4 regions of the Neobacillus sp. BF23-41 genome follow, and region 2 is predicted to be linked to each of the others. Evidence: riboswitches for the same ligand, from Rfam matches in the RefSeq annotation. Region 2 holds a riboswitch; each other region holds the start of a gene.
The links. A riboswitch is a leader RNA that binds a small molecule or an ion and turns the genes downstream of it on or off. The one in region 2 is predicted to bind thiamine pyrophosphate.

Region 1 (3,312 bases), on a different contig from region 2:
CACATACTCAATATCAATTCCCGTATATTCAAATAACTCACTTGCGAGCGTTGAAAACATCGCTTGACTTTTTAAAGCTAGCTGGAATAAAGGACCGTCTTGTTCCAGCTCTGCTTGTGCTGCCAACATTCCGGCAGCCGCACTGGATGCTTGGCAAGCGACTCGGTCCTTCTCAATTATGACGACTTTTCTTCCCCTTTTTGCGAGCTGATAGGCAATCGAGGACCCGATAATTCCTCCTCCAATAATGGCCACATCAAATGATTTTTCCACTTTGTTCATCTCCATTTAATACATTTAGGTAAGCCTTAACTGCTGCTAATGGATCGTGAGCATCTAAAACTCCTGACATGACTGCGATCCCTTTTGACCCTGCTTGAAGTACCTGCCCCGTATTTTCAGGTGTGATTCCGCCGATGGCTATTACCGGGATGTCTAATTGGGTGAGCCTTGCTAATTCCTCTAGTCCTTTTGGGGTCTTACCCGGTTTTGATTGCGAAGGAAAGACATGGCCATATAGCACGTAATCAGCACCATTCTCTTTTGCTTGTTGTCCTTCCTCGTAGGAGTGGATGGAGTTCCCGAGCAAAAGCTGAGGAAAATATTCTTTCACAAGCGCTGCATCCAAACTATGGAAGGTTAATTGAACTCCTCTAGCCCTGGTAACGCAGGCAACATCGACTCGGTCATTAATGATAATCTTTGATAGTGGGATGTTTTCATTTGTTAACCGTTGGACGGCTTGGAAAAGTTCCTGTGCTGTTTTTTGTTTTTCCCGCAAATGAATCGCGGTTATATAAGGATGAATTTCGCATACAATTTCACATAACTGTTCGATTGGCATATTTCCATTGGAGATAATATGTAACTCTTTATCTTTTATACTAGTTGAAATACCCGTCCCTCCTTTTAAGCAGATTCCGAAGATCGAAGGCTTAAAGTAAAAAACAAAAAACCACTTTCTTTAGGTAAGAAAGTGGTCGAAAATTCGAAATAGAAACATACGTTCTTCAAATATCCCGTTTTCCACTTCCCTACGCTGGTATTACCCAGATCAGGTTCATAGAGTCCCGAAGTAGTACTTCAATCTCAGCCTTTTAAAAAGGCACCTCTAGCGGAATTGCGTCATTTATTTAATTGTCATGTAATGATTTCCCTGCATGGCTAATGTTAACACTTCAGGTAGAAATGTCAAATGTTTTTCTTATTTATGGTAGAATAAAACTTATAGATGTTAACCGAATTACAATCATAGTTTACTATTAATATAAAAAGGGAGTAAACAAACTGGGGGAGAATAATGTATAAGCTACGAGGACATCATCTTTTTTGCCTTCTAGGCTATCGGGGAATGGGCTATTCCCAAGAATACGTGGAAAATATGACGCTTTTGCATCAAACCTTGAGAAACTACCCAAAAACGTTGATTCAGCTTGTAAAGGGACCAGATCAGTTGTGTGAAAAGTTCCCTAATTCAGGTGAATACCATTGCCAAGACGACCAGATCTATGAAAGAGATGCCGTTATTTTAGACAAAATGAACCTTAAAATCGGACAAATTCTTAGATGGGAGGATATTGAGTCCCATATCCTAAAACATGTCATCCCCGCCGATATTCAAGTTGTCTGTGAAACTTGTTCTTGGCGTTCTTACGGGGTTTGCGAGGAAGGTATTCGAGAGATTCATGCTGGGAAGGGCTTAAGAAAAATTCAATAAACTTCATCTATAGTATCGTGACAGTAGAAAGAAAGAATCGCAGACAGCATATTCCATACGAGAACAATTCGCTATGATTTGCAAATTATGGATATACAATACTTTTGGAGTACAGAGCCAAAATCTCTACTATCTTTTAATGGAAATATAATCTGTCACAAAATGTTCAAAATTAATAATCAAAAAAGTCTAAAAATACATTATTATATTAATATAGAATAAATTCCAACAAAAAATAAAAATTGAAACTATTCTATTCTGATCATCTACTAATACGAAACATATACATCAGGAGGAACATCATGCGTAAAACGAATAACATGTCATTTCAAAAATTAGTACAGGAAAACAAAAAAGAACTTCTTAACAATAAACAAGAATTAGAAAGAATTGAAAAACTTATTGAACAACGTCATGAAATAAAATGATATAAGCAAAATTAAATCAAATAATATCCCCGAATCCATTAATGGATTCGGGGATTTTTAGCCTTCCTTGCGAAAATAGACTTTTCAAAAAAACTTCAGTCACATTCATCGGCTTTGTAAGATAATCTTCTAATCTTTCCTCCGTTTATAGGTTAGGATTTCAAAAGAAGGAATTCCATTTATCCTTTTCACATTTCAAGGAACGTAATTATTTTACAATAATCTATTGATCATGCTCTTCTATAAAAATAAATGACCCCAGTTTAGAACCGAGGTCAGCTTTATTACATCATATTCTCTTTTCTTAAATTATTTTTCTATTTCCCAATTTTGCACATCATAGAACATGCCAAATTGTTTTGGTGTACCTACCTTCACTTTTTTGGAAACCGCCCCCATTTGATGTTCCGTATAAATGGTTAAGGTTGGCAGGTCGTTATGCAAAATTTCTTGTGCTTTATTATAAATTACTTTCCTGTTTTCAGGGTTTGGTTCTGAAGCGCCTTGTGATAATAATTGATCCATTTCCGGATTACTATAACCTGCAAAATTATAAGCAGCATTGGTAACATAATTCGAACTAATATCTGGATCAATTTGGTAAGGGATTCCAAGGAACATTAAATCAAAATCATGCTTCGCAGCTTTTTGTAAATATGTAGAGAAATCGTACTTTTGAATTTGTACCTTTAGACCGACTGCACGAAGGTTTTCAGAAATAATCACTGCTGCTTGTTCACGAACCTGGTTTCCAACAGGAACATTAAGTCGAATGGGTTTACTCTTATCCCATCCAGATTCCTCTATTAATTCCTTCGCCTTTTTGGAATCATATTCATAATTCTTAATGCTTTTATCTAAATATGGATGCGGGAGTGTATATGCTCCATCAATAATATCTGATTTCCCTTTTAACAGTTTCTCAACAATTTGAGGCCGGTTAATGGCATAAGCAATAGCTTGACGCATTTTTGGGTCAGAAATGGTTTTCATATTAAAGTATATCTCTTGATAATCATATCCTTTTCCTTCAACTGACCGAACATTGGCCATATTTTTCACTTTTTCATAATCTTGAATAGCGATGGGACCTACAGCAGGATAATTCAAATGAATTTCACCTGTTTGAAGCTGAGCCGTTAAATTAGCAGAAGGCACAACTTTAAA
Region 2 (3,312 bases):
GTTTGGATTATGCAAATGTTTACTACCTTTACCATCAGCTACTACGTAGGTGCTTTAGGGCTGGCTCAACTTTCGAAAAAGAACATTAGTTCATTTATGTTTGGTTTACTTCCGCTTATTTTCGTCATTTCCATCACCCCCAAAAATATCAATGATCTATTTAAACTTGGGGATATGATTAGCAATTTTGCATTGTTTTTATTTGGTTTACTACCACTTCTCCTTCTTATTATCGCGAGATGGAAAGGAAGAAAACAATGAAGTTAAGTCATAACAATATACGATTTCTCTTGGTTTCGCTGTCTGTCCTTTTACTCTTTTCTCTTACAGGCTGTTGGAGCAGTCATGAAATTGAAGAGCTAAGCTTGGGTGTAGGGGTGGCATTCGATATAGGGAAGAAGTCAACCATAGAGAAAAAGATAAACGAACAAGATGAAGGCTATTCCAAAAAAGATCAGATTACTACAACTTATCAACTTATTACCTCACAATTAGCAAGTTCAATGAGTAAAGAAGGGGGATCGCAACAACAATCTTATGTTAATATTTCTGAAACGGGAGACTCCATCCTTCAAGAGGTTCGTGAATTATCATTAGTAACGGATCTTCCTTTTAATGCCAGTCACATGAAAGTCATTGTAATCGGTGATAAACTTGCACGATCGTATAGTTTAGATCGATTACTTGATCAATATCTTCGGGATAATGATTTTAGACCAAGCTGCCTTATGTTTATTAGTAAAGGGAGAGCTACCAATACCCTAGTATCAAAGAAAGCAGGAGAAGTTCCAGCATTTCGTCTGTTTGGAATGGTAGATAATGCCTATCGAACGACAAGAATTTTGCCTCCTATCTCGATTATTAAATTAGACGGTAAGCTACAATCAGGATCCAGTTTTCTTTTGCAAAATGTGATCTCGGCTAATGGAGAAGTGAAATTTGCAGGAGCTGCCGTGATAAAAGGAAAGACAAAAAAACTGCGTGGTTTTTTAAATGAAGAGGAATTAGAGGGGATAACATGGATAACAGGCAAGGGGAAAGGCGGTGTGGTGAAAAGTTTTGATAAACAGACGAGTGGGCTAATTGTATATGAGCTTGAGTCTATGAAAAGTAAAATCACCTCTCATGTTAAGGGAAACAATATCTCTTTTGATGTAAACATCGAATCAGAAGGGCGATTATCTGAGAATTGGGTGGTTTCAGGTAACTCTTTTGATAATACATTTCTAAAAAGGGCAGAAGAATCCACCGAAAAAGAAGTAAAACGATTGGTTGTTCATACAATTAAAAAAACGCAAAAGGAATATCGAGTAGACGTTGCTGGCTTTGGAAACCGTTTAAGAATTGAGCATCCGAAAGTATGGGAAAAAGTCAAAAAAGATTGGGATCAAACATTCAGTGAGGTTCCAATTTACTACAACGTAAAAATAACAATGAAAGATTATGGAGCGTCAGGTCACAAGTAAGACTTCTTTTTTTAGGGTACAAAAAAAGAATTATTCTTCTTAAAACCCAAGCAAGAAGATATCTAACCTTTCTCTCTATCCTAGACATACTATCTAAAACGACTATATCACTTTAAATAATATTATGTATTTCATTTTTACCGATACTCATATATAATGTAACTTAATTGAATATAAATAACTAGGGGTGCCCAATAAGTTGGGCTGAGAAAGAAACACGATGAAGTTTCTTGACTCTTGGGACCTGATCTGGATCATACCAGCGTGGGGAAGTTAGAATTGACAAACTTTACTGCACCTATACTTCTGCATACATATTAGCCGGGTCCAACCATTTATGGGCCCGGCTTTTTGATGTACTTTTATACGCTTTTCCACTTGTTATGTTCTTTATCTCGTCCTTTATATTCAAAAAAAGGAGAGATATATTATGTCAACGACTTCATTAAACGAACAAAACATTTCCATCATGTCTAGTTTTCCAGGAAGTAAAAAAGTATATGTAACAGGTTCGAGATCCGATATTAAAGTACCAATGCGTGAAATTGAGTTAAGCCCGACAACAGGTACGTTTGGTGAAGAGGAAAACCTTCCAGTACGCGTGTATGATACAAGCGGTCCTTATACGGATCTAAATTATTCTGTAGACATTTCAAAAGGTCTTCCTGCTATTCGAAGCACATGGATTCATGAACGATCAGATGTTGAAGAATATGAAGGTCGAGAAATTAAGCCTGTAGATAATGGGTATAAGGAAGAAAATGATCCTCGTGCCAATCATAACGTGTTTCCAGGTTTGAAGCGCAAACCATTACGTGCAATAAAAGGGAAAAATGTCACACAGCTTCATTATGCAAAAAAGGGAATTATTACTCCTGAAATGGAATTTATCGCAATAAGGGAAAATATGAAACCTGAATTTGTACGTGAAGAAGTTGCAAAAGGTCGAGCGATTATTCCTTCTAATATCAATCATCCAGAGTCAGAACCTATGATAATAGGACGTAATTTTCATGTTAAAATTAACGCGAATATTGGTAACTCTGCTGTTTCATCATCCATCGAACAAGAGGTTGAAAAAATGACTTGGGCGACACGCTGGGGTGCTGATAATATTATGGATCTATCAACAGGTAAAAACATTCATAAAACAAGAGAATGGATTATTCGAAACTCAGCTGTTCCTGTCGGCACCGTCCCCATTTATCAAGCACTTGAAAAAGTAAATGGTGTTGCTGAAGATCTTACATGGGAGGTTTACCGTGATACCTTGATCGAACAAGCGGAGCAAGGTGTTGATTACTTCACAATTCATGCTGGTGTTCTTTTACGATATGTTCCATTAACGGCAAAACGGTTAACAGGTATTGTATCCCGCGGTGGATCAATCATGGCACAATGGTGTTTACACCACCATAAAGAAAGTTTTTTATATACTCATTTTGAAGAAATCTGCGAAATAATGAAGTCTTATGATGTTGCATTCTCTTTAGGGGATGGTTTACGTCCTGGGTCTATTGCTGATGCCAATGATGAAGCGCAGTTTGCAGAATTAGAGACTCTTGGAGAGCTAACAAAAATTGCATGGGAACATGATGTACAAGTAATGGTTGAAGGACCTGGACACGTACCTATGCACCTAATTAAAGAAAATATGGATAAACAACTAGAAGTGTGTCAGGAAGCACCATTCTACACACTTGGACCTCTTACGACTGATATAGCACCTGGTTATGATCACATTACATCTGCAATTGGGGCTGCAATGATTGGTTGGTATGGTACAGCTATGCTTTGTTATGTAACGCCTAAAGAACATTTAGGATTACCGAATAGAGAGGATGTT
Region 3 (3,312 bases), on a different contig from region 2:
CTGAGTATTTTTTCAGAGCGATTATAAAAGCGAATCGAAAGATCCTTACATCCCAGAAACATGTCCATCGACGTTTTCCCTTTTCCTTTTTTCCTTCATCAGTTCATATTGTTCTAACACACCTGTCTTTGCGAGTGCGTCCACAATGACCTTCGCTAACAATCCACCGAGAATCATTCCGCTGATGACATGAATTCCTAATGTTGTAAAAAATACTTCCTTCGAGTAATAACCTAAACCGTTGGCAATTAAGTTATAAATCATGCTTCCAAGCGCTGCAAAAGCCCCCGATAGCATTAAAGTAAATAGGTTGTAACGTTTATATCCGAATATTGCGAATGCGATTTCCGCACCAATCCCTTGAAAGACACCTACTAAAAGGGCCGACAAACCAAAATGACTTCCGGTTAATAACTCCACTGCCGCCGCTGCAACCTCTGCAATAAGCGCTGCTCCTGGTTTTCGGATAATATACGCTACGATTGGACTAGCAATCACCCAAATTCCAAACATAAAACCTGCGCCCACCGGCCCGACAAGAGCTGAAATGGGAATCCAAAGCGTCGACCATCCTAAATAGATTACTCCACATGCGACCGCTAGAATCACAGCAAGAACGACTTCTTTCATCTTCCAAGTCATCGTTTCACTACCTCCATTTTCACAGGCCATTCTTCGAGTTTATAAGCCATATCCCAAAACATATATTCCAGCTGACAACTGATTAAGAAATGTTCCTTCATCTTCTCCTTCTCTCTCTCGGTTGCTGTCATTGCCCACTCATCAAGACGGGCACAAAATTTCGTGGTAATCGAATCGGTACGATTTCCATAAAAACTGATCCAATCATAAAAAGGATGAGAAGGATCTGGATTAACCTCCGTTAATAATTTTTTCCCAATTTCCCAATACGTCCACGGACATGGTAATAGCACAGCTAGAATTTCCCCTAATGTACCTTCGTGCGCAACGGTAAGCATATGACGCGTGTAATGAAGGGACGAGGGAGATAACGGATATCCATGTAATACCTCGTAAGGAACACCTGCTACTTGACAAAAGTTATTATGAGGATGGATTTCACTGTTTAAGATAAAAGAAATCTGCGTATTAAACATATCCATATCTTCACGATTCTCACACTTGGAAACCGCTATTCCATAGATGCGAATAAACGAATTCAAATATTCAAAGTCCTGTTTAACATAATGAATCAATTGTTCCTTTTGTAATTCCCCATTAGCTATCCCTTGCACAAAAGGATGTTCAAAAATCGCCTCGAAAATAGGATCTGCTTCTTTTCTTAATTCTGCTGAAAAACTCATAAAATTTTGCCCCCTTATTGGTTTTAATGGGAAGACTCTATTGGGATCAACTTAATGTTAAAAACGAAAAAACCGCCCCAAAAATGGAGCGGCTGAATAATTATATCTATCCATACACGAACTCCACTTTCCTACGCTAGTATGAACTAGATCAGGTTCAAAGGGTCCAAGATAACTCTCGTCTCAGCCATAAAAAGGCTCCCCTAGTGGTCTTCCTATTAATTTAACCTTCACTCTACACTCGCTGGTTAATGTTGTCAATCAATTAAAATCTTAATTATAAAAATAGACCAAATGGATTATAGATGCACTGAAACTCGAAGATATTTCCCATTATTATCCAGCAAATGTCGTAAGACTTGTAAAATATGTAGTAAGTGCGCGAAATTATGTAATAGGTTTCGTAAAATATGTAGTAAGAATCCAAAATTATGGAATAAGTTTCGTAAAATATATAATAAGAGTTCGAAATTATGTAATCCTGCGAAAGTAAGGCTTTTATTTGCGAAAACACAACAGCTAGTCTCTCCTCAATAAATAACTCTTTTAAAAAGGAACCATGTTTAGCCGCTGAACTAGAACATGTGCCCATACCCATAATATGAACAGCGGCTAATCTTCCGATAGTGAAATTAGATTGCGGCAAAAAAAGGAGAAGTGCGCGAACACTTCTCCCCTCTAACAACCTATTAATCTACGACAAATTTCGGGGCGTGACAGGCACATTACGCTTCCACCGTCTTTGCAATAATCGCTCCAACAACCAGACCCCATACCGGTGCACTAATATGGAAAAATGATACATTGGATAACGCGATGAGGAACGCAAATAGGGCACTTAAGCGATATTTATTTTCGGAGAAACCCAGCTGCAAACTAGAAAGAAGGACGCTGATTAACGCAAATCCTGCTAGCATCGACACAAACGCGTGGGGTAACGATTGGATAAACGGAACAATTTTCCAAGCGAATACTCCAAACAATAATGTCAAAACCCCCGATACCACCGCTGCCATATACCTCTTTGATTTTACCCCTGCATCCGAACTAGAACAGATGGCGGTCATCATGCCAGCAATATTCGCACTTTGCCCCCCGAAAAAACTGGCAATAATCGAAAACACTCCACTAAAAGAAACAATTTTTCGGATCGGAGGTTCAAAATCCGAGCTTTCTAGTGCGCCGATTCCAGGTGCCATATCATTACTTAGGATTAACATGGCCAGAGGCAGACCTAATGTGACCATGCCCGTCCATGTAAATTCCGGCATTTGAATGGATGGTAGAAAAAAAGCAATCTCCTTAGATGAGCTATGTAGATCTTGGGTTAAAAACAAAGTAATAAAAGCGACAACCACTGCGACCATAACGGCCGGGATCCGTTTTGAGATTTTCGTACTGATAAAGAAACTAAGCAAGGCTGCCCCACCCACTAAGGGTAAGGCCTTAACGTCTTGGACAAGCTGAACCACATAGTTGGTGACCAGACCTGCAAGCATGGCTGCAATGACTTCTTTCGGAACCCATTTAATAATTTTAGTAAAAAGTCCTGACAACCCAATCAGCAAAATCAGCAGCCCTGACATCACATACCCGCCAATTAGCTGGGGATAAGTAAAATGTGCTGTCACTGTCGCTAAAAAAGCAACCCCCGAAATCGAGTGAGCTCCGGTAATGGGAATTCTAAATAACAGAGGCATTACGATCCCTAACAACCCTCCAAAGAAATAGACGGCAAACATCCAATTGATGGTTTGCTGATTAGAGAAATGCCCTGCCGCTGCTGCCTGCAGAATGATTAACGCTGGACCCGTCATGACTAAAGTACTAGAAATTAATCCAGAAGATACGTTTTGAGTCGTTAGATCTTGAAAAACTGATTTCCTTTTATTTTCAGGTAATGGTTCAATTGATTGCTCTCTAATTAATCTATTTGGATGCCCCATTTTTTCTCCTCATACCCTTCTTCAAGTAAAAAACTTTTATT
Region 4 (3,312 bases), on a different contig from region 2:
GGGGCGTCGGTAGACCTATCAACCGTTACGGTGTTTAACGCAAATACCTTGAAAAGATTGCCTGTAAGAAAGGGGGAATCATGTTGGGGTGGAAAATAGGGTTGTCCAAACCAAAACTTCGTTTACAATCGACGATAACCCTGCTGGTTTGTATCGTGGTCGTGATGGCATTGTTAGTAACCGAGATTTTAATCACCAACAGAATTTCACAGGAAACAGAGAAAAACCAAGCCGAGAAAGCAACAGATATTGCGAGGATTGTTGCAAGCTCTCCGATTGTCATGAATGGGCTTAAAAATAAAACAGCAGAGAAGGATATCCAAACATTTGCGAATGATATTAAACAATCAACGCATGTTGAATTTATCGTCGTAATGGACATGTATGGAACAAGAAAATCACATCCTAACCGCAACCTATTAGGTCTGCATTTTGTCGGTGGAGATGAAGGACCTGTTTTAAAAGGGAAAGAGCATATTTCCATTGCCAAAGGGACATTGGGATTGTCTTTACGCTCGTTTGTTCCAGTGTATGATCAAGAAAATAAACAAATAGGAGCAGTAGCGGTTGGGATTTCTTTAGAAAAAGTTAATCAGGCGATCGAACAAAGTAGGAAAATTATTTTGATCGGTGTAGGAGTCGGAATTCTAGTTGGGATTCTAGGAGCCCTTTTTCTAGCAAGAAAAATCAAAGCGATTCTTTTTGGACTTGAGCCGAGTGAGATGGCAAAATTGCTTGAGGAACGTAGTGCGATGCTTCAATCCACCAAGGAAGGAATTTTGGCAGTTGACCAGGATGCGTTTACCACTCTCGTAAATAATGAGGGGATCCGACTTCTTCAAAAGGCTGGCATTCATGGGTCCTTTTTAGGAAGAAAAGTGGATGACTACATGCCAAATTCAATGCTATCTTCCGTTCTAGAAACAGGGGAATCTCAATTAGACCAAGAACAAGAAATCAATCATATTACCATTTTAACCAATCGGGTTCCGGTTGTTGTCAAAGGAAAGATTGTCGGTGCGATTGCTACCTTCCGAGAAAAAACCGAAATCAAGCAATTAGCTGAACAATTAACTGGTGTAAAGCTATACGCGGAAGCACTGAGAACCCAATCACATGAATTCATGAATAAACTGCATGTAATATCAGGTTTAATTCATATAAAAGACTATCAAATGGTCTCGTCATACATTACCAAAATTGTCGATCACCAACAAACTGAGGTAGAATTTGTTATTAGTCGTTTTAAAGATCCTGTTTTAGCAGGTTTTATTGTAGGAAAACTTAGCTTTGCTAGGGAAAATGGCTGTGAATTAATCATTGATGGGGAAGGAAGTCTACCTGAACCACAACAGCAGGAAATAACGCATGAAGTGGTTACGATCCTAGGGAATTTAATCGATAATGCACTAGATGCTGTTGCGGACCGTCCAAATAAAAAAGTTACCTTAAGGTTTGACTATTACGATGATGTCCTTGCCTTAGAGGTTCATGATACAGGTAAAGGAATCGATGAGGATGTAAGAAATCGATTATTTATCAAAGGATATTCTACCAAGGGTGAAAACCGCGGAATCGGTTTATCATTAGTGCAGCGAAGCTTGGAAAAATTAAATGGACAGATAGAAATTCTTTCCCAAAAAGATAAAGGGACAACATTTATTGTTACTTTCCCTTATAAAAGCAAACAATAATAATGTTATGTTAACTGATATTTTTTCCTTTACATTCTAGTGCCATAGGAATATTATGTAGTTAGTTAAATAAAGTATTAGATCTACTAGGGGTGCCCTGTAAACAGGCTGAGAGAAAATGGAGAAATTTTCAACCCTTCGGACCTGATCTGGGTAATACCAGCGTAGGAAAGTAGCCAAGTGAATGTTAATTATTTCTTTGACTAACTAACCAGGTCCATTATTGGATCTGGTTTTTTTATTTTAAAAAAAGAAACGGGGAAATTGAGATGGAAAAAAATAGTTTGTATGAAACGTTGGAAGAAGTTAGAAAGGTTAACCCACTGGTACATAATATTACCAATGTGGTCGTTACGAATTTTACGGCAAATGGGCTTCTTGCCCTTGGTGCCTCACCGGTCATGGCATATGCAGCCGAGGAAGTAGCAGATATGGCCAAGATTGCAAGTTCATTAGTATTGAACATTGGAACATTAAACCCACAGACAGTAGATTCGATGATTATTGCCGGAAAAGCGGCCAATGAATCCGGTGTTCCCGTCATATTTGACCCGGTTGGTGCAGGGGCTACCCGCTATCGAACCGAAACCGCGCAAAGAATTATGAACGAGGTAAATGTCTCTGTGATTAGAGGAAACGCAGCCGAAATTGCCAATGTGGTTGGTGAAAAGTGGGAAATTAAGGGCGTCGATGCTGGGGATGCAAAAGGAAATATCATTGAACTAGCTATTACTTCAGCACAAAAATTGAATGGTCTTGTCGTCATCACTGGAAAAGAGGATGTCGTTTCGGATGGGAAAACAACCTATGTCGTGTCAAATGGACATCCAATTTTAACGAAGGTGACAGGCACTGGCTGTTTATTAACCTCTGTGATTGGAGCGTTTGCAGGAGTGGAGAAGGACCTGCTTCAAGCTTCAGTGGCTGCTTTAACGTATTATGGAATCGCAGCAGAGAAGGCAGCGGCAAAAACAGTTGAAATGGGACCTGGAAGTTTCCAAATCGAATTTTTAAACCAATTAGCTTTAGTTGCTACCGATGATATCATTTCACATGCTTCTTTTAAAAAGTTTAATCGATAACTGGAGGTAATTTGAATGAAAAAAGCATTAACAATCGCTGGTTCTGATAGCGGCGGTGGAGCAGGAATTCAAGCGGATTTAAAGACATTTCAGGAATTAGATGTTTTCGGGATGTCGGCATTAACTGCAGTAACGGCACAAAATACTTTAGGAGTCCATGCTGTCTATCCAATGACAGCTGAGGCAGTCGTAAAACAGATCGAAGCGATCGGCGAGGATATCGGTGCGGATGCGGTGAAAACAGGAATGCTTTTTAATGCTGAAATCATCGAGGCCGTCGCTGCACAGCTCAGGAATTATCAATGGCAAAATATTGTTGTCGATCCAGTCATGATTGCTAAAGGTGGCGCTTCCTTGTTGCAAATGGAAGCCATTTCTGCCATGAAAAAATACTTATTGCCGATAGCAACGGTAATCACCCCGAATATTCCAGAAGCGGAAGTACTAACGGGCATGTCGATTATGACGGTGGAAGATAAACTGGAGTCTGCTAAAAGACTACATGCGTTAGGCGTAAAAAATGTCGTGATTAAGGG

Region 1: linked by a shared signal. The riboswitch ahead of AB7942_RS28420 (thiamine phosphate synthase) and the one ahead of thiC (phosphomethylpyrimidine synthase ThiC) in region 2 are both predicted to bind thiamine pyrophosphate.
Region 3: linked by a shared signal. The riboswitch ahead of tenA (thiaminase II) and the one ahead of thiC (phosphomethylpyrimidine synthase ThiC) in region 2 are both predicted to bind thiamine pyrophosphate.
Region 4: linked by a shared signal. The riboswitch ahead of thiM (hydroxyethylthiazole kinase) and the one ahead of thiC (phosphomethylpyrimidine synthase ThiC) in region 2 are both predicted to bind thiamine pyrophosphate.

What each region holds. Positions count from the first base shown of each region.
Region 1 covers NZ_JBGBPR010000042.1:14,594-17,905, reverse strand. Annotated here, with positions in the region: gene thiO (glycine oxidase ThiO) at 1-273, opposite strand, end outside; gene AB7942_RS28420 (thiamine phosphate synthase) at 257-862, opposite strand; TPP riboswitch at 1,015-1,123, opposite strand; gene AB7942_RS28415 (DUF1284 domain-containing protein) at 1,301-1,717, shown strand; gene AB7942_RS28410 (FbpB family small basic protein) at 2,020-2,145, shown strand; gene AB7942_RS28405 (ABC transporter substrate-binding protein) at 2,455-3,312, opposite strand, start outside.
Region 2 covers NZ_JBGBPR010000007.1:151,077-154,388, reverse strand. Annotated here, with positions in the region: gene AB7942_RS13415 (spore germination protein) at 1-261, shown strand, start outside; gene AB7942_RS13410 (Ger(x)C family spore germination protein) at 258-1,466, shown strand; TPP riboswitch at 1,640-1,754, shown strand; gene thiC (phosphomethylpyrimidine synthase ThiC) at 1,897-3,312, shown strand, end outside.
Region 3 covers NZ_JBGBPR010000032.1:30,824-34,135, forward strand. Annotated here, with positions in the region: gene AB7942_RS26740 (ABC transporter ATP-binding protein) at 1-68, opposite strand, end outside; gene AB7942_RS26745 (ECF transporter S component) at 46-642, opposite strand; gene tenA (thiaminase II) at 639-1,325, opposite strand; TPP riboswitch at 1,437-1,540, opposite strand; gene AB7942_RS26755 (benzoate/H(+) symporter BenE family transporter) at 2,051-3,271, opposite strand.
Region 4 covers NZ_JBGBPR010000011.1:84,640-87,951, reverse strand. Annotated here, with positions in the region: gene AB7942_RS17360 (response regulator) at 1-38, shown strand, start outside; gene dcuS (DcuS/MalK family sensor histidine kinase) at 102-1,694, shown strand; TPP riboswitch at 1,773-1,882, shown strand; gene thiM (hydroxyethylthiazole kinase) at 1,964-2,776, shown strand; gene thiD (bifunctional hydroxymethylpyrimidine kinase/phosphomethylpyrimidine kinase) at 2,792-3,312, shown strand, end outside.